Regions from separate parts of the Clavibacter phaseoli genome, predicted to be linked through region 2. Evidence: predicted binding sites of a transcription regulator. Region 2 holds the regulator's gene; the other holds the start of a gene.

Region 1 (15,423 bases), 560 kb from region 2:
GTGCCCGTGAGGCCGGGGATCCCGTACTCGCGCTCGCCCAGCACCGCGCCGCCGCCGACGCGGACGCCCTTGCCCTTCAGGTCGGAGAGGCTCGTGACGCCGTTCGTCTCCGAGTACTCCTTCGTGACGTTGTAGGAGTCCTTGTCCTCGGCGGGCGACTCGTCGAGCACCTCGAAGCCGTCCGGCAGGGCGTCGCCGAGCGCGGCGTACACGTCGTCGCTCGAGGTCGCGGTGGACTCCGTGTCGTACGCCGAGAGCAGGTTGCCCGTGTACTCGGGGATGAGGTCGATGGACCCCTCCTCGAGCGCCTTGAGGTAGACCTCGCGCTCGCCGATCTGCAGGTTGCGCGTGACCTTCACGTCGTTGGCCTCGAGGGCCTGCGCGTAGACCTCGGCGAGGATGACGTTCTCGCCGAAGGCGGCGGAGCCGACGGAGATCGTGTCGGTGGGCGCGGCCGAGGCCGAGCCGCCCGAGGTGTCGAGGGGATCGCCGGACGAGCAGCCGGCGAGGGCCATCGCGGTGCCCAGCGCGACGGTGCCGACGAGGAGCCGGCGGGTGATGCTGTGGGTCATGTGCTGTGTTCCTTTCAGGGAGTGGTGCTGACCGCGGGCCTCGACGAGGCCCGCGGTGAGTCGGGGGTGCGTCCCGACGCGGCGACGACGCCGCGGGGGACGACGGCGCGCTGGACGATCGCGAAGACCGCGTCGACGACGAGCGCCAGCGCGGTCACGAGGATCGCGCCGGTGAGCATGAGCGGGAAGTTCCGCGTCGTGAGTCCGGTGAAGATGTACGGACCGAGGCCGGTGAGCCCGAGGTAGGCCCCGAGCGTGACGGTGCTGATCACCTGGAGCGTCGACGCGCGGAACCCGCTGATGATGAGCGGCAGCGCGAGCGGGATCTCGACGCGGCCGAGGATCTGCCACTCCGTCAGCCCGACGGCGCGCGCCGCGTCGATGGTCGCGCGGTCGACGGCCTGGACGCCCGCGTACACGCCGGCGAGCAGAGGCGGGATGCCGAGGATCGCGAAGGTCACGATCGGGCCGGTCAGCCCGATGCCGAAGTACAGGCCGAGGAGCACCAGCACGCCGAGCGTGGGCAGGGCACGCAGGCCTCCGGAGAACCCGACGGCGAGGTTGCGCCCCTTGCCGGTGTGGCCGATGTACAGGCCGGCGGGCACGGCGACGATCGAGGCGAGCGCGATCGACAGGAACGTGTACCAGAGGTGGTCGCGCAGGGCGACGGCGAAGCCACCGGTCCCGGTCCACCGGGACGGATCGAGGATGATCGCGAACGCGTCGACGAAGAAGCTCACGAGGCGCCTCCCTCGGTGGCGAGCAGGGCGCGGCGCGTGCGACGCCGCGTCGGGGTGGACGTCGCCGAGGCCCACGGCATGAGGAGGCGGCCGGCGAGCAGGAGGATGAGGTCGAAGGCGAGCGCCAGCAGGAGGATGCCGACCACGCCCGTGAGGATCTCCGTGTAGAAGGAGCGCCGGTACCCGCTGAGGATCATCGTGCCGAGGCTCTGGATCCCGGTCAGCGCGCCGACGGTGACCATGCTCACCGTGCTGACGGAGATGACGCGGAGACCGGCGAGAAGCACGGGTCCCGCGAGCGGCAGCTCGACGCGCCAGAAGCGCGCCCAGCCGGAGTAGCCCATCGCCGTCGCCGACTGCTTCACGTCCGCGGGGACGGCGGCCAGGGCATCGGAGGTGATGCGCACGAGCAGCGCGAACGCGTAGATCGTGAGCGCGACGACCACGTTCGCCGGGTCGATGATCGTGGTGCCGATGATGACGGGGATCGCGATCAGCAGGGGCAGCGACGGGATCGTGTAGAGGATCCCGCCGAGCGTCAGCAGGGGTCCGCGGACCGGCCGGTAGCGGTTGGCCAGCCAGCCGAACGGGAGCGAGAGCAGGAGGCCCACGATGATGGGCGGCGCGGCCAGGGAGATGTGCGTCACGGCGAGGTCGAGCACCGTGCCGAAGTTGGCGATGACCCAGTTCACGCGGGTCCCGCACCCTGCGCCGGGGCACCGGGGGCGTGCGCGGCCCCCGCCTCGGTCGGAGCGGATGCGGATCGGGCGGCGGCGCGCCCCTCGTCGTCGAGCACGCCCACCAGCCGGCCGTCGCGGTCGACGAGCACCTGTCCCGTGCCGGTGTCCTCGACGTGCAGCGCGCGCTTGCCCTTGTCGGCGCCCACGAAGTCGCGGACGAAGTCGTTCGCCGGATTGGAGAGGATCTCCTGCGGGGTGCCCTGCTGGGCGATGCGGCCGCCCTTCTCGAGGATCACGACCTGGTCGCCGAGCAGGAACGCCTCGTCGATGTCGTGCGTCACGAAGACGACGGTCTTGTCGAGCTCGGTGCGCAGGCGGATGAGCTCCTTCTGCAGGTCGTCCCGCACGAGCGGGTCGACGGCGCCGAACGGCTCGTCCATGAGCAGGATGTTCGGGTCGACGGCGAGGCCGCGGGCGACGCCGACGCGCTGCTGCTGGCCGCCGGAGAGCTGGGACGGGTAGCGGTCGGCCATCGAGCGGTCGAGGCCCACGGTGTCCATGAGCTTGAGGGCGCCCTCGCGCGCCGTCCGCTTGTCGACACCGGTGAGCCGCGGCACGGTCGCGATGTTGTCGACGACCTTGCGGTGCGGCAGGAGGCCGGAGTTCTGCATCACGTAGCCGATGCTGCGGCGGAGCTTCACGGCGTCCTGCGACGCGATGTCGGTGCCGTCGATCTCGATGCGACCCGAGGTGGGCTCGACCATCCGGTTGATCATCCGCATGAGGGTCGTCTTGCCGCAGCCCGAGGATCCGACGAGGACCGTGGTGGTCTGCGAGGGGACGACGAGGCTGAAGTCCTCGATCGCGAGCGTGCCGTCCGGGTACTGCTTGCGGACGTGGTGGAACTCGATCATGGTGGCTCATTCCTCGTATGCGCTACGAATCGACACTTGCCAGGTCCTCCAGCGAACCACGCCGGCGCCGGAACGGTCGCACCGGGTCGTCCGCTGTCGCCACTTCGTAACAAATGGGGCTTCCGCGGACAGTCCCCGGATGGCTCGCTGGCGTCGGTCGGCGTCGGACGCGTCCGCCAGGATGGAGGGCATGACGCGCATCCTCGCCCGGGCCACGACCGCCGACGACCTGGTCGGGCTGCTCGACGTGGATCACGCGGGCGACGCCGTCCCCGCGCCCTCCTGGCGCATCGTCCCCGGCGGGCGCGTCGCGGTCGTCGTCGACACGCTGCCGCGCCGGGCCGAGGGCGACACCGAGGACCAGGTGCCCGTGCGGCGCCTCGAGTCCGCGCGGTGGGGGCTCGTGCCCGCGGGATCCCCGGGGCCTGACCAGGGCCCGCCCCTCGCCGAGGTCCCCGCCGAGCAGCTCGCCTCCCGGCCGGAGCTCCTGCAGGCGCTCGTGTCCCGGCGCGCGGCGATCCCCGTCACGGGCTACTACGAGCACCACGAGACCGACGACGGCCTGCGCACCCCCTACCTCGTCGGCGCGGGCGAGGGCACGGTCCTCCTCGCCGCGCTGTACGAGTGGTGGCGGGATCCCGCGCGCGCCGCCGACGACCCGGCCCGCTGGGTGCTCAGCTGCGCGGTGCTCACCCGGCCGGCGGCCGGCACGGTGGAGGCGCTCGCGGAGCGCATGCCCGTCGTGCTCTCCCCGGACGTCGTCGAGGAGTGGCTCGATCCCACGGCCGAGGGCTCCCCCGACCTGGTGCGGGCCGTCGCCGCGCAGGCGGAGGACGTGATCGAGGAGCTCGCGATGGACGAGGTCGGCCCCGGGATCGACCAGGGCGCGCCGGACACGGCGGAGCTCGCGCGGCCCGTGTGACGACGGGCCGGCTCCCCGCGTCTGGTTGACTGGGCGCGTGGCCCCCTCCTCGAAGAAGAAGAAGCACGCGACCCGCACGCTCCTCGAGTCACCGGCCGCCGCACCCGTGCTGCACCGGGCGGCGCGCATCGAGGACCGCATCCACGAGATCCGCGAGGGCCGTGCCCGCAAGCGCGGGCTGAAGGCGACGGTCATCCCCTACGCCGGCTACGGATCCGTCCGCTGGGTCCGCGTCCTCTGCCGCGTCCTCCTCACCGACCCGAAGAGCAAGCGCGCGCTGGCCGGCGACAAGGTCGTCCGCGGCTGGCGGAGCTTCACGAGCGTGCCGCTCACCGACGTCGACGTCGTCGTCGAGATCGACGGGACCGAGCACCACGTGCGGGCCGACCGCGGCGGCGTCGTCGACCAGGTCGTCGAGGCCACCCTGCCGAGCGGCTGGCACACGATCCGCATCCGGTCCGAGGGGTCCGAGACCGTCGAGGCGCCCGTGTTCATCGTCGGCGACGACGTGCGCACGGGGATCCTCAGCGACGTCGACGACACCGTCATGGTGACCGCGCTCCCCCGGCCGTTCCTCGCCGCCTGGAACACGTTCGTGCTCGACGAGCACGCCCGCACGCCCACGCCGGGCATGGCGGTGCTCTACGAGCGGCTGCGCGTCCGGCACGCCGGCGCGCCCGTCCTCTACCTCTCGACCGGCGCGTGGAACGTGGCGCCGACGCTCACGCGGTTCCTGTCGCGGAACCTGTACCCGCCGGGCCCGATCCTCCTCACCGACTGGGGCCCCACGGTCGACCGCTGGTTCCGCAGCGGCATGGAGCACAAGCGGCTCAACCTGAAGCGGCTGGCCGAGGAGTTCCCGCGCGTGAAGTGGATCCTCGCGGGCGACGACGGCCAGCACGACGAGCTCCTCTACGGCGAGTTCGCGGAGCAGCACCCCGACAACGTGAAGGTCGTGCTCATCCGGCAGCTCAGCGCGGGCGAGGCCGTGCTCGCGGGCGGTCGGGCCAAGGCCGAGAAGCGCGCGCTCGACAGCTCCGTGCCGTGGGTCTACGCGCCCGACGGCGCGAGCCTCCTCGCCCAGCTCGACGACCTCGGGCTCGCGGACGACTCGGGCACCCGCATCGGGTCCTAGCCCGCGGCCGACGCACGAGGGCGCCACGCACGAGGGCCCCGCAGGAGCGATCCTGCGGGGCCCTCCTGCGTGCGGGTGGATCAGACGGCGTCGGTGAGCGCCTGGAACTCGTCGTCGGTGAGCTCGATGCCCGCCGCGGCGATGTTGTCCTCGACGTGCCCGACCGACTTGGTGCCGGGGATCGGCAGCATGACGGGCGAGCGGCGCAGGAGCCACGCGAGCGCGAGCTGCGAGGCGCGCGCGTCGTGCTGCTTCGCGAGGTCGTCGAGCGGGCCGCCGTCCTTCGCGAGCTCGCCGGTCGCGAGCGGGAACCACGGGATGAAGGCGAGGCCCTCGGCCTCGGCGTAGTCGAGCAGCGGCTCGGCGTCGCGCTTGGCGAGGTTGAAGAGGTTCTGCACGGAGACGATCTCGGCGATCTCGCGCGCGGCCTTCACGTCGTCGACCTGCACCTCGGAGAGCCCGATGTGGCGGATCTTGCCCTCGGACTGCAGGTCCTTGAGCACGCCGATCTGGTCGGCGAGCGGCACGGCCGGGTCGATGCGGTGCAGCTGGTAGAGGTCGATGCGCTCGAGGCCGAGGTGGCGCAGGCTCAGCTCGGCCTGCTGGCGCAGGTACTCGGGGCGGCCGACGGGCTGCCAGTCGCCGGGGCCGGGGCGCGTGAGCCCGCCCTTGGTCGCGATGACGACGTCGTCGGCGTACGGGTGGAGCGCCTCCTTGAGGAGCTCCTCGGCCACGAACGGGCCGTAGGAGTCGGCGGTGTCGAAGAACGTGACGCCGAGCTCGGCGGCGCGCCGGATGACGCGGACGGCCTCCTGCGGGTCCTCGGGGGCGCCCCAGACGCCCTCGCCGGTCAGCTGCATGGTGCCGTAGCCGAGCCGGACGACGGGCAGGTCGCCGCCGATGGTGAAGGTGCCGGAGGCGCCGGCGGGGCGGGTGGTGGTGTCGGTCATGTGGACCCTCCTCGGGTGTCGATGACGAGGGGGCGTCTGCCGCCCTCGGGACCCTGGTGCCAACGCGGCGACCCGCCGATCCATGCCCGATGCGCGCGATCCGGACACGACCCTCAGCCTCCGGTCGAGGGTGAGGTGGATCCGCCCGCTCCCCTCGTGGATGTCGGCGGGCGTTCCTACACTCGGATCAGACGTTCGAACATCCGTTCGAATGCAGGAGCGCGGCCGGCGCGGGCGAGAGGAGCGGCACCATGCGGATCGACGAGGACGTGGAGGTCGAGCTCTCGGGCGACGGATCGCCGCTGCGGTTCACCTGGCGGGGCGTGGTCTACGGGGTGGTGAGCTCGCCCGAGCGGTGGATCGCGCGGGTCGACTGGTGGCAGCGCACGGGCCGCGCGCCCCGCGGCGCGAGCGCCCACCTGCTGGAGCTGCGGATGTGGCGCGTCGAGGCCGTGCCGCTCACCACGGGCGCACGCCGGGTCGACGGCTCGTTCGACCTGAGCGTCGACGCGCGCGGCCGCTGGTCGCTCGTCACCGCGTCGGACGAGGAGCTCGACGTGCGCCTGTTCGCCTGAGGCCGCCCCCTCGCCGGGTGCCGGGCGGCCCGGGGAATAGCCGGGGGCGCCCGCGCCTTCACCCCATCGGCGCCGCGCACGGCGCCCGCACGCAGGTCACCCGGACCGCGGCGCACGGAGGGATCCCGCATGGCGGCACTCGAGTGGCTGTTCGACGCGCAGCTCCGCATCGGCGACCAGACCATCCTCTGGCGCGAGATCGTCGGCAACCTCTTCGGCCTCGCCAGCGCGCTCGGCGGCATGCGCCGCAAGGTGTGGGCGTGGCCCGTCGGCATCGTCGGCAACGTGCTCCTGTTCACCGTCTTCCTCGGCGCCGTCTTCGGCACGCCGAACCCCGTGAACCTCCTCGGCCAGGCCGGCCGCCAGGTCATGTTCATCGCCGTGTCGGTCTACGGCTGGTACCGCTGGCAGCAGGCCAGGCACGGCGGCGCGCCCGTCGTCCCGCAGTGGGCGTCCGGTCGCGAGCGGATCCTGCTCGTGGTCGCGCTCGTCGGCGGCACCGCGATCCTCACGCCCGTCTTCCGCGCGCTCGGCTCCTACGAGCCCGTGTGGGCCGACGCCTGGATCTTCGTCGGCTCGCTCCTCGCCACCTACGGCATGGCCAAGGGCTGGGTCGAGTTCTGGCTCGTGTGGGTGGCCGTCGACCTCGTCGGCGTGCCGCTGCTCGTGAGCGCCGGCTACTACGCGTCCGCCTTCATGTACGTCTTCTACGGCGCCTTCACGCTCGCGGGCTTCTTCGTCTGGATGCGCGCCCGCGGCACCGACGCGCCAGCGGTCGAGACGGCCTTCCCGGACCCGCGGATCGTCGAGGCGCCCGCCGAGCGCTGACGAAGACGCGTCAGTCGCGCTCGGCCCCGGGCCCGTCGCCGAGGTCGTGCCGCATGAACACGCTGGCCCGCGCGTAGGGCATGTGCCCGACCTCCGCGGGCGGCACGTGCCGGAACCCCACGCTCTCGTAGAGGTGGACGGCCGCCGGCAGGTCGACGCTGCTGCCGAGCACCACGGCGCCCGCTCCCCGTCGTCGCGCCTCGTCGAGCGCGGCGAGGAGCAGCTTCCGCCCGGTCCCCCGCCCGCGGACGGACGCGTCGACCGCCATCTTCGCGAGCTCCCACAGGCCGTCGCCCTCGGGGATCAGGGCGACGCATCCCACGACGCGGTCCCCGTCGCGGGCGAGGAGCACCGCGCCGCCGCGGTCGACGACCTGGCCGCGCGGGTCGGCCAGCACGCGCTCGTCGTCGGGCTCGAGCGCGAACAGCGTCGTGATCCAGGCCTCGTTCAACGCGCGGAAGGCGCGGGCGTCGGCGTCGTCGACGAGCGGCGAGATCTCGATCGGGGCGGATGCAGGTGCGGACGGGCTCTCGGCGTGCGTGCTCATGGATCCAGCATCTCCGCCGCCGCGGGCCGAGTCCAATATGGAAGACGTCGCTCCGATAGCGTTCGTGAATGGATCTCGACCTCCGCCTCGTCCGCTCCTTCCTCGCCGTCGCCGACGAGCGGCACTTCGGCCGGGCCGCGGAGCAGCTCGGCATCGCCCAGCCGGTGCTCTCCCAGCAGGTGCAGCGCCTCGAGCGCCGGCTCGGCGTGGCGCTGCTCGTGCGCACCTCCCGGAGCGTCGCCGTCACGCCGGCCGGCGCCGCGCTGCGGGATCGCGGGCGCGCGCTGCTCCGGCAGGCCGAGGCCGGGCTCGACGAGGTGGCGCGCATCGCCCGCGGGGACGCGGGGCGGCTCGACCTCGGCATGGTCCACTCGACCGTCGCGATCCCGGCGGAGCGGACCGGGCCCGTGGAGAGCATCCGGCGGTTCCGCGCGCATCACCCGGACGTCGAGGTGCGGGTGCGCGAGGGCTTCACGGTCGACCTGATGGAGGCGCTGATCCGGGGCGAGCTCGACGTCGCGATCGTGCGGGACCCGGATCCGGCGGACGGCGTCGACCTCGCGGAGCTCCTCACCGAGCCGTTCGCGGCGGTCGTGCCGGCCGCGCATCCGCTGGCCGCCCTGCCCGCGGTGGACGCCGCCCTCCTCGCCGACGAGCCCTTCGTGTTCCCGCCGCGACGCGCGAGCGACGACGCCTACGCGCGGAACCTCGAGCCCGTCACCGAACGGGGCCGGATCGTGCGGGTCGTCCAGGAGGGGTCGACGTGGACCATGATCATCCACCTCGTGGGGGCGGGGCTCGGCGTGACGATCGCCCCGCGGAGCGCGACGGTCGGCGCGCCGGACACGGTCCGCGTCGTCCCGCTCCGGGACTCGCGCGCGACCTCGACGGTGCACGTCGCGACGCGCGCCGACGATCCGAACCCCGTCGTGCGGGCGTTCCTCGCGGCGCGCGCGACGGAGGCCGCCCCGGATCCGGCCTCGCGAGGACGGTCGGCGCGCTGACGGCGGCGCCGGATCAGCCCTGCCCGTTGGAGCAGGTGCTCTGCGCGGCGGTCTGGCCGGTGATGCTCGGGTCGAGCACCTCGGCCGTCGCGGTGGGCGGCGTCGTCGACCCGCCGGTCGGCGGCGCGGTCGTGGCGGGCGGGGTCGTGGCCCCGTCGGCGGGCACGCTGCCGGACTCGTCGGACGTCGCCGCCTGGCCGAGCGAGAAGTCCGCGTCGGACGCGAGGAGGCCCACGAGCTGCGCGGCGGCCGCCTCGTCCGGCTGGACCCGCCCGTTGGCGAGCACCGTGCCCGGGTACTGCAGGAACACGACGTCGTCGAGCGGGATGTCCTTGAAGGTGAGCGCGACCGAGACGAGCGTGTCGAGGTCGGCGAGCGACGTGGACAGCTGCATGTTGTCGACCACCGCGCGCGCGATGCCGTAGAGCTTGGCGGGGTTGGTGAGGGTGTCGGTGCTCTTGATGGTGCGCACGAGAGCGCTCAGGAACACCTGCTGGTTGCCGATGCGCGAGATGTCGCTGCCGTCGCCGACGCCGTAGCGGGTGCGGAGGAACTGCACGGCGTCCTTGCCCTGGAGCGTGTGGAGGCCGGGATCCAGCGACAGGTCGGTCTTCTTGTCGTAGATGCCGTTGGCCACGCAGACCTCGACGCCGCCGACGGCGTTGGACATCTCGACCACGCCGTTGAACTGCACGACGCCGCCGTAGGGGATGTCGAGCCCGGTGAGGCCCTCGACCATCCGCACGGTGCACTCGAAGCCGCCGCGCGACAGCGACTCGTTGAGCTGGGCGCGCGAGCTGGCGGCGTACTTCGTGCCGTCGGGGCCCTCGCACTCGGGGATGGGCACGAGCATGTCGCGCGGGAAGGAGATGACCGTCGCGCGGCTGCTGTCCTCGCTGATGTGGAGCAGCATCGTGACGTCGTTGAGGGTGGCCGTGCCCACGTCCTTCGCGGCGCCGTATCCGTCGCCCTGGCCGGCGCGGCTGTCGCTGCCGACGATGAGGATGTTCGCGCCGCCGTCGATGCCGCCGAGCGACGGCGGCATGGTCTGGCCGCCCGAGATGTCGACCGTGTTGTCGGCGACGGTGCGGGAGAGGTCCCAGGCGGCGATGCCCACGACCGAGAGCGTGCTCACGAGGGCGACCGCCACGGTCGCGGCGATGCCCTTCATCACGGTGCGTCCGGCGCTCGGGGTGCGGAGCCGGCCGTGCCGTGCGATGCCGCGGACGCGGGCCCGGTCGGAGCGGGTCCTCTGGGGGGCGTGCTGCATGGGGGATCTCTCGTCGCCGGGCGGGGAGCGCCGGGCGCGGGCACCCGGATCCTCCACAGGGTAGCCGAGGGCGGTGGAGAGTCCGCTCGGCGCGCGGGCCCGTGCGCTAGGCGCCCGTCCGCTCCTCGCCGCGCAGGTGGGCGTCGAGAAAGGCGTCGATCCGCCGCCACGCGTCCGCCGCCGACGCGGGCTCCGGGCCCATGCCGACCGCGCGCAGCACCGGGCGGAGCGGCCGGGGACCCATCTCGGCCTCGTTGAGGAAGGAGTGCCCGGCGGCTGCGTACTCGCGCACGTCGTGGTCGATGCCGTGCGCCACGAGGGCGGCCTCGAGGCGGTCGGCGGACCCCGCGAGCTGCCGGTCGCGGCCGCCGTAGCTCGCGACGATCGGGCACGCGCCGTCGAGCACGCCGTCGAGGTCCTCGGGCAGCATCCCGTAGTTGACGCTCGACGCGTCGAAGCCCCGGGAGGCCGCGGCCAGGGCGAACCCGCCGCCCATGCAGAACCCGATGACGCCGACGCGCCCGGTGCAGTCGGCGCGGGCGAGGAGGGCGCGGCGGGCGGACTCGACGTCGACGAACGCGCGGCCCTCCCCCGCTGCCAGCGTCCGGAATGTCGCGACCAGGCAGCGGCGCGCGCCGCCCGCGGAGAAGAGGTCGGGCATGAGCGCGAGGAAGCCGGCCTCGGCGAGGCGCTCGGCCTGGCGGCGCATGACGTCGGTGACGCCGAAGGCCTCGTGCACCACCACGACGGCGGGCCAGGGGCCCTCCCCGTCCGGCACCGCCAGCACGCCGTGGAGGCCGGGCGACGCCCCGGGCGCGGCGGCGGGCAGGGGGATCTCGGTGAGGGTCACGGGCATGCCCTCACGCTAGGACGCGACGAGGGCGCCGCCGCCGGGAGGCGACGACGCCCAGGGAGCCGTCATGCGGGAGGTCGACGTGGGGCGGTCAGCGCCAGGCGGTCGGCCCCGCGGATCCCGCGCGGTACTCGGCCATGGGCACGCGGTCGCCCTTCCAGGCGCGCATGACGGGCGCGACGATGCGCCAGCACCGCTCGGCCACGTCGCCGCGGACCGAGAGGCGCGGATCACCCGCGAGGATCCCGTCGAGCACCTCGCCGTACGGGGTGAGCTCGGGCTGGGCGAACTCCGCGCGGAACGTGGATTGCGTGAGCGTGAAGGGCTCGCCCGTGCCGTCCATCGTGACCTCGAGCGAGATGCCGTCGGGCTTGAGGTCGATGATGAGCCGGTCCGGTCGGGCGGAGCCGTGGAGGCCCCGCGGCAGGTGCGCCACCGGCTTGAAGGTGACGACGATGCGCTTGGACGCCTCCTTGAGGGCCTTGCCCGAGCGCAGGCGGAACGGCACTCCCGCCCAGCGCGCGTTCGCGACGCCGAACGTGACCTCGGCGAGCGTCTCCGTCTCGTTGGCCGGATCCACCCCCTCCTCCTTGGCGTACGCGGGGATGCGCGTGCCGTCGACCGTCGCGCCCGTGTACCGGGCCCGGCGGCTGTGCGCGACGGGGTCGTTGTCCCACACCTCGGTGGCGCGGAGGACCGAGGCGATGTTCGAGCGCAGGTCGTCCGGGTCGATGCTCGCGGGCGGCTCCATCGCGAAGACCGCGAGCACCTGCAGCAGGTGGCTCTGGATCATGTCGACGAGCGCGCCCGACTTGTCGTAGTAGGCGGCGCGGCCCTCGAGCGCGAGCGTCTCGTCGTAGAGGATCTCGACCTTCTCGATGTCCCGGGCGCTCCACACCGACTCGAAGAAGCGGTTGGCGAAGCGCAGCGACACGAGGTTGAGCACCGTGGAGAGGCCGAGGAAGTGGTCGGTGCGGTGGATGCGGTCCTCCGGCACGAGCTTCAGCAGCTGGCGGTTGAGCTGCGCGGCGCTGCGGCTGTTCGAGCCGAACGGCTTCTCGAGCGCCAGCGTGGTGCCCTCCGGCAGGTCGAGCTTCTCCAGCTGCTCGCACACCGCGATGGAGATGGCCGGCGGCAGCGCGAAGTAGAGGGCCGGCGCGCCCTCGCACGCCTCGAGGATGCGCTTCAGGTCGTCGAGGTCGGTGGGGTCGGCCTGGATGTACTTGGTGGACGAGACGATGCCCGCTGCCCGGCGTCCCGTGGCGTCGACCGAGTCGAACGCGGTCTTGACCGTCTTCGTCCACTCCTGCGGGCTGCGTTCGCTCCGTCCGGTGCCGATGAGCTGGATCCTGCGCCCCCGATCGCTCGCCACGAGGCTGCCGAGACCCGGCAGGAGGAGGCGTTCCGTGAGGTCGCCGCTGGCGCCGAGGATGACGAGGGTGGAGGGTTCGCTGGTCATCCTCCGAGACTACGGGTCGCGGCTGCCGGGCAGCCGACCTACACTGGGCGAGTCGAACATCCGTTCGAACATCGCGCCCGGGGAGGGCGCGGGCGGACATCGAGGGAGGCGCGCGTGAGCTTCACCCACCTGCACGTCGCGTCCGCCTTCTCCGCCCACTTCGGCACCTCGGCGCCCGAGGCGCTCGTCGACCGGGTCGCGTCCGAGGGCGCGCCGGCCGCGGCGATCACCGACCGCGACGGGCTGTACGGCGCCGTCCGCCACATCCGCCGCTCCATCGCCCAGGGGGTCTCCCCCGTCGTCGGCGCGGAGCTCGGGCTCACGGGCGAGCACCCGGGACGGATCACGGTGCTCGCGCACGGCGGCACGCGCGGGCAGGGCTGGGCGGCGCTCAGCCGGCTCATCAGCGCGAGCCACGGGCGCGGCACGGCGAGGAGCACCGCCCGGAGCGCCCAGGCCGGCATCGCGCGCTCCCGGCCGCCCGCGTTCCTGCTCGGCGAGGAGGGGCCGGTCGGCACCGTCATGCTCGGGCCCGACTCGGACGTCGGCCGCGCCGTCGCGGCGGGCGACCACGCGCTCGCGTCCCGCCACCTAGCCGAGTGGGCCCGGCTCCTGCCCGGCGCGGTCGTGGTCGAGGTGGTCTGCCACTTCACCGAGCCCGGCGAGTCCGCGAGCCTCCGGCACGCCGCCCGCATGCTCGAGCTCGCCGACGCCCACCGCGTCCCCGCGGTGCTCACCAACGCCGTGCGCTACCTCGAGCCCGACGACGCGCTCACGGGCGACGTGCTCGACGCCGCCGGCACGCTCCGGCCGCTCGGGTCGTTCCGCCCGCAGCCCAACGGGCAGGCGTGGCTGAAGACCCCGGCCGAGATGCAGGAGATCGCCCGGGAGATCGCGGGCACGTCGGCGCTCGACCGTCGGGCCGGCGAGGCGCTGCTGCGCGCCACCGAGGAGCTCGCCGACCGCTGCCGGCTGGATCCCGACGCCGACCTCGCCTGGCGGAAGCCGAAGCTGCCGGAGAAGTCGGTCATCGGGGTGACGGGCGACCCGGACGAGGCGCTCTGGCGGAAGGCCGAGGCCGGCGTCACCGAGCGGTTCGGGCACGTGGACGAGTCGATGCGGCAGCGCGTGCTCGCCCGCATGCGCACCGAGCTCCAGACCATCACGGGCTTCGGCTTCGCCACCTACTTCCTCACGGTCGCCGACGTCTGCGCGCTCATGCGCGACATGGGCGTGCGCAACCAGGCGCGGGGATCCGGCGCGGGCAGCCTCGTCAACTACCTGCTGCGCATCTCCAACGTCGACCCGCTCGAGCACGACCTGCTCTTCGAGCGCTTCCTCGGCAAGGTCCGCTCGACGCTGCCGGACATCGACATCGACGTGGAGTCCGCGCGCCGGCACGAGGTCTACCACCGCGTGTTCGAGAAGTACGGCAGCAACCGGGTCACCCTGCTGTCGATGCAGAACACGTACCGGGCCCGCGGCGCCGCGCGCGACGCCGGGCTCGCGCTCGACCTCGACGAGCAGCAGATCGACTTCATCGCCAAGAACATCTGGCGGTTCAACGCGCGCGAGTTCCGGGCGGTGCTCGAGACGAAGCCCGAGCTCAAGCCCATCGCCGACCTCGTGCGCGACGACCCCAGCATCGACCTGCTGGTCGACCTCACCGAGCGGCTCGACCGGCTCCCTCGGCACATCTCCATGCACCCGTGCGGCGTGATCCTCGGCGACTCCGACCTGCTCAGCACGAGCCCCGTGCAGCCGAGCGGCATGGGCCTGCCGATGAGCCAGTTCGACAAGGACGACATCGACGACATGGGGCTCCTGAAGCTCGACATCCTCGGCGTGCGGATGCAGAGCACCATGGCGTACGCGCTGGAGGAGATCCACCGCATCCACGGCACGCGCTCGGCGGTCGCGGGCGGCGTCCCGGTCGACGCGCGCTACGTGCACCGCGACGGGCGCATCGAGCTCGACGAGATCCCGCACGACGACGAGGAGACCTTCGCGGCCATCCGCACCACGCACACGCTCGGCATGTTCCAGATCGAGTCGCCCGGGCAGCGCGAGCTCATCGGCAAGATGCAGCCGGACGTGTACGAGGACCTCATCGCCGACATCTCGCTGTTCCGGCCGGGCCCCATGAAGGGCAACATGGTCGCGCCGTTCCTCGACACGAAGCACGGCATCACCCGGCCCGACTACCTGCACCCGCGCTTCGCGCCGTTCCTCGCGCCCACGTTCGGCGTCGTCATCTACCACGAGCAGGTCATCCGGATCTTCGCCGACTGCATGCAGGTCTCCCTCGCGGAGGCCGACGAGCTGCGCCGCAACATGGAGCGCATGGACACCGTGGTCGAGGCCGCGTTCCGGGAGCGCACCGCCCTGCACGTCGACGGGCGCACGGGCCGGCGCCCCTTCTCGGACGCCGACGTCGAGCGCATCTGGAAGGCGCTCAAGGGCTTCGGCTCGTTCGGGTTCTGCAAGGCGCACGGCGCCGCGTTCGCGCTGCCCACGTGGCAGAGCGCGTGGCTGAAGACGCACTACCCGGCGGAGTTCCTCGCGGGGATCCTCACGCACGACCCCGGCATGTACCCCAAGCGCCTGCTCCTCACCGAGGCGCGTCGCATGGGCGTGCCCGTGCTGCCGCTCGACGTCAACCGGTCGACCGGCGTCTACCGCGTGGAGCGCGTCGAGGGCGAGGGGACGACGGGGCGCACGCGCATCGGCGAGCTGGGGATCCGGCTGTCGCTGCAGGACGTGCACGGGATGAGCCAGGCGGAGCTGGAGCGGATCGAGCGGGGCCAGCCCTACGACTCCATCAGCGACTTCTACGCGAAGGCGCAGCCGTCGCGCGCGCTGCTCGAGCGGCTGGCCGCCGTGGGCGCGCTCGACTCGCTCGCGACGGACGAGGCCGACCGGGCGGCGCGCGGGGCCGCGTCGCGCGGCGACGTGATGGCGTTCGCGCGCCGGC
Region 2 (15,423 bases):
GTCGCCGCCGGCCGCCCGCAACGCGGTCATGACGGCCGAGAACGCGCCGACGCCGGGGACGAGGAGCCCGTCGGCCTCGTGCGCCCGCTTCGGGTCGCCCGTCAGCTCGACGTCCGCGCCGGCCAGCTCGAGCGCCTTGACCGCGGAGTGGACGTTGCCGCTCCCGTAGTCGAGGACGACGACGGAGGGCCGCGTCACAGCGCGCCCTTGGTGGACGGGATGCCGGAGACGCGCGGGTCGAGCTCCTTGGCGAGGCGGAACGCGCGCGCGAAGGACTTGAACTCCGCCTCGGCGATGTGGTGCGGGTCGCGCCCGCCGAGCACGGTGACGTGCACGGTCAGGCCGGCGTGGAAGGTGATGGCCTCGAAGACGTGGCGGACCATGGATCCGGTGAAGTGACCGCCGATGAGGTGCATCTCGAAGCCGGCGGGCTCGCCCGAGTGCACGAGGAACGGACGGCCGGAGATGTCGACGACCGACTGCACCAGGGCCTCGTCGAGCGGGACGAGCGCGTCGCCGAAGCGGGCGATGCCGGACTTGTCGCCGAGCGCCTCGCGGATGGCCTGCCCGAGCACGATCCCCACGTCCTCCACGGTGTGGTGCACGTCGATGTGCGTGTCGCCCGTGGCGGTGACCTTCAGGTCGGTGAGCGAGTGCTTCGCGAACGCGGTGAGCATGTGATCGTAGAACGGGACCGAGGTGCTGATCTCGGAGGCACCGGTGCCGTCGAGGTCGAGCTGGAGGTCGATGCGGGACTCGCTGGTCTGCCGCGTGACGTGCGCGGTGCGCGCGAGGGTGCTCATGGGTCCCATGCTACCGATCGCATCCCGTCGTACCGCCGCGCTCCCGGCCGCCACCGGGAGCGACGACGGACCCCGTGCGCGCTCGCCGCGCAGACGCGGCGGCGCGGGTTCAGTGGGCGTACTGGGCGGGGACGGCGAGCTGCTGGCCGGCCGCGACATCCGACGAGGGGAGGCGGTTGAGGTCGACGACCGACGCGATGACGTCGCGCGGGTCGGCCGACGGCGCGATCTCCTCGGCGAGGTCCCAGAGGGACTCGCCGCTCGACACGGTGACGTACTCGAACGCGGTGCCCGACGCGTCCTTCGACGCGACGGCCGCGCCGCCGTTGAGGGCGACGAGCCCGGCGCCGAGCGCGAGCGGGGTCGCGACGAGCGCGGTGAGGACGACGCGGCCCCGGCGCGTGATGCGCAGGCGCGTGCGGGGCGCGACGGCGGCCTCCGCGACGGGTGCGACGGCGGAGGCGGTGGTTCCGGGGGTGGTGGCTGCGGTGTTCATGGTGACCTCTCGTGCGAGACGGTGGGGCGTCGGCGCGACGCGCTCGGCGGTGCAGTGCGGTACGGCATGCGATGCGGGTCGGGCAGCTCGCACCCGGCTCTCGGCCGGGAGAGCCGGGTGCGAAGCTGTGTTCCGAACATACATTCGAAACCAGCCCTCCGCAAGCCCTCATCGCCTCGATCCGGCCCCCAGGCGCGCGACACGCTCGAACAGGTGTTTGTACGAGGTGCCCCGGCTGGATACAGTTTCGAGTGCCTGGTGTCCATTCCACCGGGCACCACCGACATCGCCCCCGCGAGGGCGTCGGCCCGCCGGGTCGACCGCCCCGCGGCGGCGTCGGCGACGAGAGGCGGGCCGTGGCATGACGGACGAGCGAGCGGCGGGAGGCGGCGCGACGAGGCGCCGCAAGAGCCTCAGCGACAAGCAGATCTCGATCCTGGAGTTCATCCAGCGCACCATCGCCGGCCAGGGCTACCCGCCGAGCATGCGCGAGATCGGCGACGCCGTGGGCCTCGCGTCGCTCTCGAGCGTCACCCACCAGCTCAACCAGCTCGAGCTCTCCGGCTACCTCCGTCGCGACCCGAACCGGCCGCGCGCCCTCGAGGTGCTCATCGACCTGCCGGGCACCGGCGCCGCGGAGAGCGGAGAGCCGTCGACGCCCGTGGGCGACGCCGCCATGGTGCCCATGGTCGGCCGCATCGCCGCCGGCATCCCCATCACCGCGGAGCAGATGGTCGAGGAGGTCTTCCCCCTCCCCCGCCAGCTCGTCGGCAAGGGCGACCTCTTCATGCTCCGCGTCGTCGGCGACTCCATGATCGACGCGGCGATCTGCGACGGCGACTGGGTGGTCGTCCGCCAGCAGAAGACCGCGGAGAACGGCGACATCGTCGCCGCCATGCTCGACGACGAGGCGACGGTCAAGGTGTTCCGCCAGCGCGACGGCCACACGTGGCTGCTCCCCCGCAACAGCGCCTTCGAGCCGATCCTCGGCGACTTCGCCGAGGTCGTCGGCAAGGTCGTGGCGGTCATGCGCTCGGTCTGATCCCCGCGCACGACGCACGAGAGCGGCCGGTCCCCCAGTGGGCCGGCCGCTCTCGTGCGCGCGGTGCGCGGTGGTGCGGCGCGGATCAGACCGCGGGGACCACCGAGTACGCCTGGACCTGCGCCTGCTGCTCGGCCGTCACGAGCGCGCGCACGCGCGTGCCCTCCTCGACGTACGCGGTCTCGAGGACCTTCGCCCCGTCGTGGAGCATCGCGACGATCTCGCCGTGCTCGAAGGGCACCAGGAGGTCGACCTCGATGGTCGGCTGCGGGAGCAGCTCCGCGATGCGGCGACGCAGCTCCTCGACGCCCTCGCCCGTGCGGGCCGACACGAAGACGCCCTGCGGGGCGAGGCCGCGCAGGACCACGCGGTCGCCGTCCGAGGCGAGGTCGCTCTTGTTGAACACGACGATCTCCGGGATGGACGAGGCGTCCACCTCCGCGATGACCTCGTGCACGGTCGCGAGCTGCGCCGCGGGATCCGGGTGCGAGGCGTCGACGACGTGCACGAGCACGTCGGAGTCGGCGAGCTCCTCCAGCGTCGAGCGGAACGCCTCGACCAGCTGGTGCGGCAGGTTCCGCACGAAGCCGACGGTGTCGGCCAGCGTGTAGAGCTGGCCCTGATCCGTCTCCGTCTTTCGCACGGTCGCGTCGAGCGTCGCGAACAGCGCGTTCTCGACGAGCACGCCCGCCTTCGTCACCCGATTGAGCAGCGACGACTTCCCGGCGTTGGTGTAGCCGACGATCGCGACCGAGGGCACCGAGTGCCGGTCGCGGTTGGCGCGCTTGGTGTCGCGGGCGGGCTTCATCGCGGCGATCTGCTTGCGGAGGCGCGCCATGCGCGTGTTGATGCGCCGGCGGTCGAGCTCGATCTTCGTCTCACCGGGTCCGCGCGATCCCATGCCCGCGCCCGCGCCGCCGACCTGGCCACCCGCCTGGCGCGACATCGAGTCGCCCCATCCGCGGAGGCGCGGGAGGAGGTACTGCAGCTGGGCGAGCTCGACCTGCGCCTTGCCCTCGCGGCTCTTGGCGTGCTGGCTGAAGATGTCGAGGATCACGGCGGTGCGGTCGATGACCTTCACCTTCACCACGTCCTCGAGCGCGCGCCGCTGGCTCGGGGCGAGCTCGGTGTCGGCGATGACGGTGTCTGCGCCGACCGCCGCGACCAGCGCGCGCAGCTCCTCGGCCTTGCCGCGGCCGAAGTAGGTGCTCGGATCCGGCGTGGGGCGGCGCTGCAGCAGGCCGTCGAGGACGACCGCGCCCGCGGTCTCCGCGAGGGCCGCGAGCTCGCGCATGCTGTTCTCGGCGTCGTCGACGGACCCCTGCGAGTACACGCCGATGAGCACGACGTTCTCGAGTCGCAGCTGCCGGTACTCGACCTCGGTGACGTCCTCGAGCTCGGTGGAGAGGCCGGGGACGCGGCGCAGCGCCTGCCGGTCGGCGCGCTCGCTCTGGTCGCCGTCCGAGCCCTGCTCGGTGTCGGGGGCCGCGGACAGCGCCTGCGCGCCGGACCCGCGGAAGAGGGCGTAGCCGGCGGACCGGTCATCCGCCCGGGCGAGGACGCGCGCGACGACGTCGTCCCGGTCGGTGTTCTCGGTGGACGTCGTCGTCGTGTCCGCGGGCTCGTGGTCGTGCTCGTCGTGCGTGATCATGTGCTCCCATCGTAGCGTCGGCGTCCGGTATCGTCCCGGTATGGCCGACGCGCACTACTTCTCCTCGTCGCCGGCCGGACCCCTGCGCACCCGCACGATCACGGTCGAGCTGGGCGGACGGACGGTCGACGTCGAGACCGCCGGCGGTGTCTTCAGCCCCGAGCACGTCGACCAGGGCACCCTGGTGCTGCTGCGCAACGTCCCCGCGCCCCCTGCCGAGGGGCATCTGCTGGACGTGGGCTGCGGCTGGGGTCCCGTGGCGCTCGATCTCGCGATGCGATCGCCGTCGGCCACCGTGTGGGCGGTCGACGTGAACGAGCGGGCGCTCGAGCTGACGCGGGCGAACGCCCGGTCCCTCGGTCTCGAGAACCTCAACGCCGTGCTGCCCGAGGATGTTCCCGCCGGCCTCCCCTTCGCCACCGTGTGGTCGAACCCGCCGATCCGCGTCGGCAAGGAGGCGCTGCACGGGATCCTGCTCGACTGGATGCCCCGCCTCGCGCCGGACGCGGACGCCTGGCTCGTCGTGCAGCGCAACCTCGGATCCGACTCGCTGCAGCGCTGGCTGGTCGACTCCCTGCCCGCGGGCCTCGAGACGACGCGCGCGGCGTCCGACAAGGGCTTCCGGGTCCTCCGCGTGCACCGCGGCGCGGACTCCTAGGCCATCCTCCGCCGCCGGTCGCCGCGTCCCGGGGTGGGACGAGCGGATCAGGCCAGCGCCACGACCCCGTCGAACACCAGCTCAGCGGGACCCGAGAGGCCGACGTGCTCGCCGTCCTCGGTCGGGAACATCCGCACGCCGAGCACGCCGCCCGGGACCTGCACGCGCCACTGGTGCGGTGCGGCAGCACCCGCCCAGTGCCGCGTCGCGAGGGCCGCGGCCGCGGCGCCCGTGCCGCAGCTCAGCGTCTCGCCGCTGCCGCGCTCGTGGACGCGCATGGTGATGTGGCCCACGCCGTCCACGACGAGCGGATCCGCGGGCACCACGAGCTCGACGTTCGCGCCGTCGGCGGGCTCCGGATCCAGCTGCGGGACGAAGGCGAGGTCCGCCTCAGCGAGCTCGTCCTCGCTCGACAGCGCGACCACCACGTGCGGGTTGCCCACGTCGATGCCGAGGCCCGGACGCGCGACCTGCAGGTCCTTGGCGCGCACGAGCGGCTCGCCGCCCGCCAGCGCCCAGCGGCCGAGGTCGACCTGGAAGCCGGATCCGCTGCGCTGCACGTCCCGGACGCCGGCGCGGGTGCCGATCGGGATCGTGCGGCCAGGGGGCAGCTCGATGAGCCCGTTCTCGATGAGGAAGAGGGTGAAGACGCGGATGCCGTTCCCGCACATCTCGGCGGGGCTGCCGTCGACGTTGCGGTAGTCCATGAACCACTCGGCGTCCGGGTCTTCGTCGAGGGCCGCGCGGCCCTCGGGGATGCGGCTGGAGAGCACCGCGCGGATCGTGCCGTCGGCGCCGATGCCGAAGTGGCGGTCGCAGAGCGCCTGCACCTGGGTGTCGGTCAGGTCGATCTCGCCCGCGGGATCCGCGAACAGCACGAAGTCGTTGCCCGTGCCCTGGCCCTTGGTGAACTGCAGGTCTGCCATCCCGCCAGCCTACGGGCGCGTCGCCGGAAGAGCGTCGAGCGCGTGCTCGAGCAGGCGGTCGTCGCGGGCGTCGAGCCGGACGGCGTCCGCGTAGCGGCCGAACCACGAGACCTGGCGTCGCGCGTACCGTCGGGTGAGCGCGCGGGTCTCCTCCACCGCCTGCTCCTCGGTCAGCTCCCCCGCGAGCTGCCTGGCCGCCTGCGCGTAGCCGATGGCACGGGAGGCGGTGACGCCGTCGGCGAGCCCGGCGGGCAACAGCCCCGCGACCTCGTCCACGAGCCCGTCCTCCCACATGCCGGACACGCGGGCGTCGAGCCGCGGCACGAGCTCCTCGCGCGGCAGCGTGAGCGCCAGGATCCGCGCGGGATGCCACGGCTGCGGCTCGGCGGACGCGCGCTCCGGCTGCGGGCCCGCCATCTCGACGACCTCCAGCGCCCGCACGAGGCGCCTCCCGTTCTGCGCGCCGATCCGCTCGGCCGCGACCGGATCGAGGTCGCGGAGGCGCCGGTGCAGCATGCCCGGGCCGGTCGCCGCGAGCTCCTGCTCGAGGCGCTGCCGGATCTCGGGATCGGTCCCGGGGAAGTCGTAGTCGAAGAGCACCGACGAGACGTAGAGGCCGGATCCGCCGACGAGGACCGGGACCGCCCCGCGCTCGAGGATCCCGCTGATCACCCCGCGCGCCTCCTCCTGGTAGGCGGCGACGGTCGCCTCCGCGGTCACGTCGAGGACGTCGAGCATGTGGTGCGGCACGCCGCGCCGCTCGGCCTCGGGCAGCTTCGCCGTGCCGATGTCCATGCCCCGGTAGAGCTGCATGGCGTCCGCGTTGACGATCTCCGCCGCGCGGCCCTCGGACCGCAGCCGGTCCGCGATGTCGAGGGACAGGGCGGACTTGCCGGTGCCGGTGGCGCCGACGACCGCGACGATCGGGGTCACGCGCGGTGTCGCGGGTGCGCGGATCCGTCGCCGGCCGCCGTGGGCACGCGGAGCGAGGGCAGCCCGAGCGAGACGCGCGGCGCCCCGCCGGCGCTTGATCCCGCGCCCGCCTGCGGCGTCGGCACGCCGCAGGAGTCGGCCTGCGCGCGCTCCCACGCGTCGCCGGCGCGGGTGCGGCGGATGCGCAGCGGAGCGCCGTCCGCCGAGTCCGCGATGAGGTGGAACGGCGCCGCGCGGGTGATCTCGACCTCGACCGCGTCGCCGGGGCGCGGCTCGCCGCTTCCCTCCGGGACGTCGAGGTGGACGAGGCGGCCGTCCTGCGCACGCCCGGTGACCCGGCGGGTGTCGCCGTCCTTCCGGCCCTCGTGCGCGCTCACCAGCACCTCGACCGTGCGGCCGACCACGCGCTGGTTCTCTTCGTGGCTGATGCGCTCCTGCAGCGCGGTGAGGCGCCCGTACCGCTCCTTCACGACGTCGGCGGGCACCTGCTCCTCCATCGTCGCGGCGGGAGTCCCCGGGCGGATGGAGTACTGGAACGTGAACGCGGACGAGAAGCGGGCCGCCTCGACGACGCGGAGGGTCTCTCGGAAGTCCTCCTCCGTCTCGCCGGGGAACCCGACGATGATGTCGGTCGTGATGGCCGCGTCGGGGATGCGCGTGCGCACCCGGTCGAGGATCCCGAGGAAGCGCTCGGACCGGTAGGAGCGGCGCATGGCCTTGAGGATCCGGTCGGATCCCGACTGCAGCGGCATGTGCAGCTGCGGCATGACCGCCGGCGTCTCGGCCATCGCGTCGATGACGTCGTCCGTGAAGGCGGCCGGGTGGGGGCTCGTGAAGCGGATGCGCTCCAGCCCCTCGATGGCGCCGGCGGCCCGCAGCAGCTTCCCGAACGCCTGCCGGTCGCCGAACTCGACGCCGTAGGAGTTGACGTTCTGGCCGAGCAGCGTGACCTCGACCGCGCCGTCGTCGACGAGGGCCTGGATCTCGGCGAGGATGTCCCCCGGCCGTCGGTCCTTCTCCTTGCCGCGGAGGGCCGGCACGATGCAGAACGTGCAGGTGTTGTTGCAGCCGACGGAGATGGACACCCATCCGCTCGCGATCTCGTCGCGCTTGGTGGGCAGCGTGGACGGGAAGGTCTCGAGGCTCTCGAGGATCTCGAGCTGCGCCTCGCCGTTGTGCCGTGCGCGCTCGAGCAGCGTCGGCAGCGCGCCCATGTTGTGCGTGCCGAAGACGACGTCGACCCATGGCGCCCTCTCGAGGACGGTCGCGCGGTCCTTCTGCGCGAGGCACCCGCCGACGGCGATCTGCATGCCCTCGTGCCGGCGCTTGACCCCGGCGAGGTGCCCGAGGTTGCCGTAGAGCTTGTTGTCCGCGTTCTCGCGGACCGCGCACGTGTTGATGACGACGATGTCCGCCTCGGCGCCCTCGGCCGAGACGTACCCGGCGGCCTCGAGCGAGCCAGTGAGCCGCTCCGAGTCGTGGACGTTCATCTGGCAGCCGTAGGTGCGGACCTCGTACGTCCGGGGCCGGTCGGCTGCGGGCGGGGCGACGCGGACGTGCTCGGCGACGGTGCTCATGATGAATCGATCCTACGTGCGGGGACGCCTCGCGCCACCCGGCCGTCCGCTCAGCGGAAGCGCACGCGGGACGAGCCGCGCCGGGTGGCGAGCGCCGCCTTGGCCGCGTCGCGCACGAGGCCGCCCCCGTAGCCGCGACGCATGAGGAAGGACGTGAGACGGCGCTCGGCCGTCTCGTCGTCGTAGGACGAGAGCTGCCCCACCCGCTTCATGGCGACCTCGGTGGCGCGTGCGAGCTCGTCGTCCGGCTGCTCGGCCATGGCCTCCTCGATGACGAGCGGGTCGAGCTTGCGGCGGCGCATCTCCATCTCGACCGACCGACGGCCGAGCCCCTTGCGATCCAGGTGCGTGTGCAGGATCTGCTCCGCCAGCGCGGCCTCGTCGATGTACTGCAGGGACACGTAGCGGGCGAGCGTCTCCTCCGCGATGTCCGGGTCGATCTCCGCGCCGTCGAGCACCTCGCGGGCCTCGGCGAGGGAGAGCCCGCGACCGCGCAGCCGGTTGGCGAGGACGTTGTCCGCCCGCCGCCGCTGGCGCTCGGGCGTGCGCTCGGCGGCGCGCTCCTCCTCGGCCTCCGCCTCGCGGCGCTCGTCCTCGACGCGGTCCTCCTCGAGGCGGATCATGTCCTGCCGGTACGCCTCGTCCTGCTCCGCCTTGGCGCGCGCGAGCTCGGCACGCTCCTGCTCGGCGCGCCATGCGGCCGGGGTCGAGTCGTCCGCGGTGTCGGCCTCGGCCGGTGCCGTCTCCGGGAACGCGCCGACCACGTCGCCGGACGCTCGCGCCGCTGCCTGGGCCTCGGCCTCCGCGAGGACGCGCCGCGCCTCCGCGATGCGCTCCTGCGCGGCGAGGGCACGGCCCGCCTCCGACTCGTCCACCGCCGCGCCGATCGTGACGATGCCGTCCACCTCCGTGACCGACCGGCCTCGCGCGGGGTGCGTCGGCTCGACCCGGCGCGCGGGCGGCTCCTCGACGGGCGCCGGGGGCTCGACGAGCGGACGAGCCGCTGCACGACGCGAACGCCGGTCGGCGAGGGAGGCGACGGGGGCGATCTCGTCGGGCCCGGGGCCCGTGCCCTGCTCGCCCTCGGAGGGGAATCTGACCATGGTGCTTCCGTCCTCAGGAGGCCCGTCGGCGGATCACGCGCTGCGTGGCCCGCCGACGGGTCCGGTGTCGTGCGGGGGCGGGGTGCGTCGTGGGACGCACCCCGCCGAGTGGGCGCCGGGTCAGGCGCTCTTGCGTGCGGACGCCTTGGGCGCCGCCGCGGCGACGGGAGCCGGGGCGGCCTCGGCCGCAGCGGCCGCGTCGGCGTTCGGGTCCTTCACCAGGCCGAGCTTGACCTTGATCTTCTGCTCGATCTCGGCGGCGATCTCCGGGTTGTTCAGGAGGTGCTTGCGCGAGTTCTCCTTGCCCTGGCCGAGCTGGTCGCCGTCGTAGGTGTACCAGGCGCCCGACTTGCGGACGATCTCGTGCTCGACGCCGAAGTCGATGAGGCTGCCCTCGCGGGAGATGCCGGTGCCGTAGAGGATGTCGAACTCCGCCTGCTTGAAGGGCGGCGCCATCTTGTTCTTGACGACCTTGACGCGCGTGCGGTTGCCGACCGCGTCGGTGCCGTCCTTCAGCGTCTCGATGCGGCGGATGTCGAGGCGGACCGACGCGTAGAACTTCAGCGCCTTGCCACCCGCGGTGGTCTCCGGGCTGCCGAAGAACACGCCGATCTTCTCGCGCAGCTGGTTGATGAAGATCATGGTGGTCTGCGTCTGGTTGAGCCCGCCGGTGAGCTTGCGGAGCGCCTGCGACATGAGGCGCGCCTGGAGTCCCACGTGGGAGTCGCCCATCTCGCCCTCGATCTCCGCGCGCGGCACGAGGGCGGCGACGGAGTCGATGACGACGAGGTCGATGGATCCGGAGCGCACGAGCATGTCGGCGATCTCGAGGGCCTGCTCGCCCGTGTCGGGCTGGGAGACGAGGAGCGCGTCGATGTCGACGCCGAGCTTCTTCGCGTACTCCGGGTCGAGCGCGTGCTCCGCGTCGATGAAGGCCGCGATGCCGCCGGCGCGCTGCGCGTTGGCGATGGCGTGCAGCGTCAGCGTGGTCTTTCCCGAGGACTCCGGGCCGTAGATCTCGACGATGCGGCCACGCGGGAGCCCGCCGATGCCGAGGGCCACGTCCAGCGCGACGGACCCGGTGGGGATGACGGCGACGGGCGCGCGCTCGTCGCTGCCCAGTCGCATGACCGAGCCCTTGCCGAACTGCCGGTCGATCTGCGCGAGCGCGGTCTCGAGGGACTTCTCGCGGTCTGCCGATGATGCCATGGGGTGCTCCTCGTGTCGAAGGTGGGTTGCCTGCAGGCTGTCGCTCCGCTCCCGCTGGCCGCGGGGTCCGGTGCCGACAAGGCGACGGGTGATCTCCGCGAGGTGCACGTTATGCGGCGCCGCCGACATCGCTGCCGGAGGGGCCGGACCTGTGCAGTCCGCGCTTCGAATCGCTCCTGTGGGGAGACTACGCGCGTTCGAAGGGATATTCGAACGACGCGCCGCGTGTCGTCAGCGGATCCGGAGCGCGTCGGGGGACGGAGGGCGTCAGACGCGCGGCTCGGGGACCCCGGCGCCGTTCCAGCGCGAGCGCGGCACGTCCTGGGCGCGGCAGAGGGCGAGCCAGACGTCGCGGGCGGGCGTGCCGTCCTTGAGCGCCTGCGCGGACGTGCGCCCGCCGAGCTCGCCGAGCACGAGGTCCGCGACGAGCACCGGCCCGTAGCCGGCGCCGAACTCGTCGGAGACGGCCCGCTGGAACTCGCTCAATCGCATGCCGACCACGCTACCCGCTGCCGCCTGGACGACGACGCCCCGCCCGTCGCGAGGACGGGCGGGGCGGGAGGTCGTGGGGAGGGTCAGCGCGCGACGAGGTCGCTGTCGAATCCGGCGACGAGGTCGTCCGGGATGGTGTCGGGGATGGGGTTGAGGCCCTCGATGACGGCGAGGCGGTCGCCGACCTCGCGCATGATGACGGAGATGGGGGTGTCGAGCGCGTCGGCGACGGACGCGAGGATCTCGCTCGACGCCTCCTTCTGGCCCCGCTCGACCTCGCTGAGGTAGCCGAGCGCGACGCTGGCCTTGCTGGCGACCTGGCGGAGCGTGCGCCCCTTCTGCAGGCGGAAGTCCCGAAGGACGTCGCCGATCTCCTGACGGACTAGAACCACGGGAGCCTCCTCGTTGCGCCTGGTGCCTGATCGAACCGGAGGTCCGGGGCTGATGGGTGAGCATCTGGCCGAGGACTCAGGCTAAGCAGGGGCACTGGGCGTTGCTTGTGAACGTGATTACGACAACGCGGGAGCCGCATCAGATGTTCCCGGCGGGCTCGAGCGCCTCGACGAGGGCCGCGAGCGCCGCGTGGACGACGCCCGCGCGGACCGCCTGGCGGTCCCCGTCGAGGTGCAGCGCGATGGCGCGCGAGTCGCCGTCGATGGACAGGCCGACGAAGGCCGTGCCGGGTCGCTGCCCGTCCTGCGGGTCCGGACCCGCGGCTCCCGTCGTGGAGACGCCGACGTCCGCGGGGCGCCCGTCGATCGCGCACGCCTGGCGCACGCCGCGCGCCATCTGCCGGGCGACGTCGGGGTGGACGGCGCCGTGGACCGCCAGGATCGAGGACTCGACCCCGAGGATCGTGCGCTTGAGGGCCGTGTCGTAGGAGACGATGCCGCCGAGGAGCGCCCGCGAGGCGCCGGGCACGCCGACGAGGGCCGCGGTGAGCAGGCCGCCCGTCAGGGACTCCGCGACGGCGATGCGTCGGCCGCTCACCACGAGGGCGGCGATGACGCGCTCGGCGAGCCGCTCGTCGGTGACCTCGTGGTCGGGGCTCACGAGGCGCGCCCCGCCCGCAGCGCCTGGCGCATGTAGTCGAGGCCGGAGAGCACGGTGAGGACGAACGCGATCGACATGAGGACCGTGTTCACGACGTGCATGCCGTCGCCCACCACGTCCCACAGCGGGAGCAGCGCCACGCTGATGGCGACCGCCTGCGCCACGGTCTTCAGCTTGCCCCCGCGGGAGGCCGCGACGACGCGGTCGCGGAGCACGGCGAACCGGTAGGCCGTGATGCCGAGCTCGCGCACGAGGATCACGATCGTCACCCACCACGGCAGCTCGCCGAGCACCGACAGCATGACGAGCGCGGCGCCGGTGAGCACCTTGTCGGCGATGGGGTCGAGGAGCTTGCCGAGGTCGGTCACGAGGTTGCGACTGCGGGCGATGTGCCCGTCGACCCCGTCGGTCGCGATCGCGAGGACGAAGAGCGCCGCGGCCGCGTAGCGGAGCGGGCCGTCGGCGCCGTCGTCCGCCACGAGCAGGACGACGAAGACGGGGGCGAGCAGGATCCGCACGATCGTCAGGACGTTGGCGACGTTCCAGGGGCTCGCCGGGGAGTCGCCCGCGCGCCAGACGCGCGCCGCCCCGGTGCCAGTCGCGCCCGATGCGCTCCGCTCGGCCACGGTCAGTCCCTCCCCGTGAGGCCCCAGGCGTCGTCGTCGCCCTCGGCCTCCACCTGCTCGTACGCGTCCAGGTCCTTGTGCAGCGGATCCGACGGGTAGCGGTTCCCGTCGTCCGGCTCGGCGGCGGCCGGAGCGGCAGCAGCAGGCGCGGCGGCCGCGGGCGCCGCGGCCGGCGTCTCCCCGCGCAGCGTCGCGAGCACGCCGGGGAGCTGCTCGGCGGAGACGAGCACGTCGCGGGCCTTGGACCCTTCGGAGGGGCCCACGATCTCGCGCGCCTCGAGCAGGTCCATGAGCCGGCCGGCCTTGGCGAAGCCGACGCGCAGCTTCCGCTGGAGCATCGACGTGGATCCGAACTGCGTGCTGACGACGAGCTCCGCGGCCGCGAGCAGCACCTCGAGGTCGTCGCCGATGTCCGCGTCGATCTCCTTCTTCTCGGCGGCCACCGCGACGTCCTGCCGGTAGTCGGGACGCGCCTGGCGCGTCACGTGCTCGACGACCTTCGCGATCTCGGCCTCCTGCACCCACGCGCCCTGCACGCGGACGGCCTTGTTCGCGCCCATGGGGAGGAAGAGGCCGTCGCCCTGGCCGATGAGCTTGTCGGCGCCGGGCTGGTCGAGGATCACGCGGGAGTCGGTCATGCTCGACACCGCGAACGCGAGGCGCGACGGCACGTTGGCCTTGATGAGGCCGGTGACGACGTCGACCGACGGACGCTGCGTCGCGAGGACCAGGTGGATGCCGGCGGCGCGCGCCAGCTGCGTGATGCGGACGATCGAGTCCTCGACGTCGCGCGGCGCGACCATCATGAGGTCGGCGAGCTCGTCGACTACGACGAGGAGGTAGGGGTACGGGCGGAGCGTCCGCTCGCTGCCCTCGGGGAGCACGATGGACCCGCTCGTGACGGCCTTGTTGAAGTCGTCGATGTGGCGGAAGCCGAAGCTGGCGAGGTCGTCGTACCTCATGTCCATCTCCTTCACCACCCACTGCAGCGCCTCGGCCGCCTTCTTCGGGTTGGTGATGATCGGCGTGATGAGGTGCGGGACGCCCGCGTAGATGGTGAGCTCGACGCGCTTCGGGTCGATGAGCACCATGCGGACGTCGCTCGGCTTCGCGCGCATGAGGAGCGACGTGATCATGGAGTTGACGAAGCTCGACTTGCCGGAGCCCGTGGATCCCGCGACCAGGAGGTGGGGCATCTTCGCGAGGTTGGCGATGACGTAGCCGCCCTCGACGTCCTTGCCCACGCCGATGGTCATCGGGTGGGCGCTGTTGGTCGCGGCCGACGAGCGGAGCACGTCGCCGAGGGAGACGATCTCGCGGTCGGTGTTCGGGATCTCCACGCCGATGGCGCTGCGGCCGGGGATGGGCGAGAGGATGCGGACCTCGTTGGAGGCGACCGCGTAGCTGATGTTCTTCGCGAGCGCCGTGACGCGCTCCACCTTGACGCCGGGCGCGAGCTCCAGCTCGTAGCGCGTGACCGTCGGGCCGCGCGAGAAGCCGGTGACCGTGGCGTCGACCTGGAAGTTGGTGAGCACCTCGGTGAGCGCGCGCACCACCTCGTCGTTGACGGACGAGCGCGACTTGGCGGGCGTGCCGGGCGAGAGGGTGCTCGCCGCCGGCAGGCGGTACGGCGCCTGCGGGGCGTCCGACTCCCCGGAGACGACCGCCGCGTCGGAGCCGTCGTCCTCGAAGCCGGGGAGGACCGCGGGCTCGTCGTCGTCGCGGATGCCGGTGGGGTGCACGGGGACCGAGGGCAGGATCGCGGTGGCCGTGGCGTCGACGGGCGGGTCGAGGTCGATGCGGCGGGTCGCGGCCTCGTCGCCCGCGAAGGCGCCGGGCTCGGGGCGGGTCGCGTCGGGATCCACCGTGCGGTCGATGACGGTCGTGGGCGCCTCGGCGGCGGCGCGGCCGGTCGTGTCGTCGCGGTCGTCCCGGGCGTCGGAGCCGGCGTGCGGCGCGAGGACCGGGCTGTCGAACGCGGGGGCGTCCTCGCGCTGGCTGCGGTTGCGGCGCCACCACGGGAGGCTGTCGGTGTCGACCGGGCCGTCGTCGTCCAGCCCCTCGAGCTCCACCTGCTCGGTGGCCTGCGCCTTCCGGGCGGCGCGCTCGGCGGCACGCTGCTCCTCGTCGACGGGCGGCGCGCCGAAGAGGTAGGAGTACAGCTCGCGCAGGCGCATGCCGACGCGGTTCGGCGGCGTGCGGGTGATGATGAAGAGGGAGAGCAGGAGCAGGATCCCCGCCACGATCCCCGCGCCGACGGGCGTGATGAGGAGCGCGAGCGGGGCCGCGAGCACCCAGCCGAGGACGCCGCCGGCGCGGGCCAGCGCGAGCATGCCGTCGCGCGGATCCGGCGCGCCGTTGAACAGGTGGCAGAGCGCGGCGATGGAGACGAGGAACAGCGTCACGCCCACGCCGATGCGGCCGTTGTCGCTGACCGACGAGGGGTGGCGGAAGAGCCAGAGCGCGAGCAGCACCATGACGATGGGCAGCGCGAACGCCACCCGGCCGAAGAGGCCGCCGAACGTGTACGCGTCGAAGGCCATGGCCACGTCGTTGAGCGGGTTGAACCACTCGACGACGACGCCGGCGATCGCGAGCACCACGAGGAGGAAGGGGATGCCGTCGCGACGCTCCTCCTTCGCGAGCTTCTCCGGGCCGAGCGCGCGGAACAATGCGCCGGTGGCGTGGGCGAGGCCCATCCACGCGGCGACGAGCGGCCCCCGGCGCTCCGCCTGGACGGGGTAGGCGACGGTCTGCTGCTTCGTCTCGGCGGCACGCCCCTTGCGCGGGGGCGTGGCGCGCGGCGCGCCCGAGGAGGTCTTCCCGGCGCGGCTGGTCGACCTGGTGCTCGTAG

What was found. The regulator LexA, encoded in region 2, represses DNA repair genes until DNA is damaged. The targets are predictions, from matches to a motif close to TCGAACANNTGTTCGA.
Region 1: FGI33_RS05645 (DUF6504 family protein) is a predicted target of LexA. The motif match lies at 6,109-6,124, and genes of this name have one in related genera.

What each region holds. Positions count from the first base shown of each region.
Region 1 covers NZ_CP040786.1:1,204,882-1,220,304, forward strand. Annotated here, with positions in the region: gene FGI33_RS05610 (ABC transporter substrate-binding protein) at 1-572, opposite strand, end outside; gene FGI33_RS05615 (ABC transporter permease) at 587-1,312, opposite strand; gene FGI33_RS05620 (ABC transporter permease) at 1,309-2,004, opposite strand; gene FGI33_RS05625 (ABC transporter ATP-binding protein) at 2,001-2,906, opposite strand; gene FGI33_RS05630 (SOS response-associated peptidase) at 3,097-3,828, shown strand; gene FGI33_RS05635 (App1 family protein) at 3,866-4,963, shown strand; gene FGI33_RS05640 (aldo/keto reductase) at 5,044-5,913, opposite strand; gene FGI33_RS05645 (DUF6504 family protein) at 6,165-6,488, shown strand; gene pnuC (nicotinamide riboside transporter PnuC) at 6,618-7,316, shown strand; gene FGI33_RS05655 (GNAT family N-acetyltransferase) at 7,327-7,863, opposite strand; gene FGI33_RS05660 (LysR substrate-binding domain-containing protein) at 7,932-8,867, shown strand; gene FGI33_RS05665 (LCP family protein) at 8,881-10,137, opposite strand; gene FGI33_RS05670 (dienelactone hydrolase family protein) at 10,244-10,993, opposite strand; gene FGI33_RS05675 (glucose-6-phosphate dehydrogenase) at 11,082-12,449, opposite strand; gene FGI33_RS05680 (DNA polymerase III subunit alpha) at 12,564-15,423, shown strand, end outside.
Region 2 covers NZ_CP040786.1:646,690-662,112, reverse strand. Annotated here, with positions in the region: gene hisH (imidazole glycerol phosphate synthase subunit HisH) at 1-198, opposite strand, end outside; gene hisB (imidazoleglycerol-phosphate dehydratase HisB) at 195-803, opposite strand; gene FGI33_RS03080 (LysM peptidoglycan-binding domain-containing protein) at 913-1,299, opposite strand; gene lexA (transcriptional repressor LexA) at 1,661-2,341, shown strand; gene hflX (GTPase HflX) at 2,427-3,992, opposite strand; gene FGI33_RS03065 (class I SAM-dependent methyltransferase) at 4,033-4,650, shown strand; gene dapF (diaminopimelate epimerase) at 4,698-5,576, opposite strand; gene miaA (tRNA (adenosine(37)-N6)-dimethylallyltransferase MiaA) at 5,586-6,509, opposite strand; gene miaB (tRNA (N6-isopentenyl adenosine(37)-C2)-methylthiotransferase MiaB) at 6,506-8,086, opposite strand; gene FGI33_RS03045 (regulatory protein RecX) at 8,137-9,189, opposite strand; gene recA (recombinase RecA) at 9,310-10,398, opposite strand; gene FGI33_RS03035 (DUF3046 domain-containing protein) at 10,666-10,890, opposite strand; gene FGI33_RS03030 (helix-turn-helix domain-containing protein) at 10,974-11,282, opposite strand; gene FGI33_RS03025 (CinA family protein) at 11,422-11,943, opposite strand; gene pgsA (CDP-diacylglycerol--glycerol-3-phosphate 3-phosphatidyltransferase) at 11,940-12,569, opposite strand; gene FGI33_RS03015 (FtsK/SpoIIIE family DNA translocase) at 12,572-15,423, opposite strand, start outside.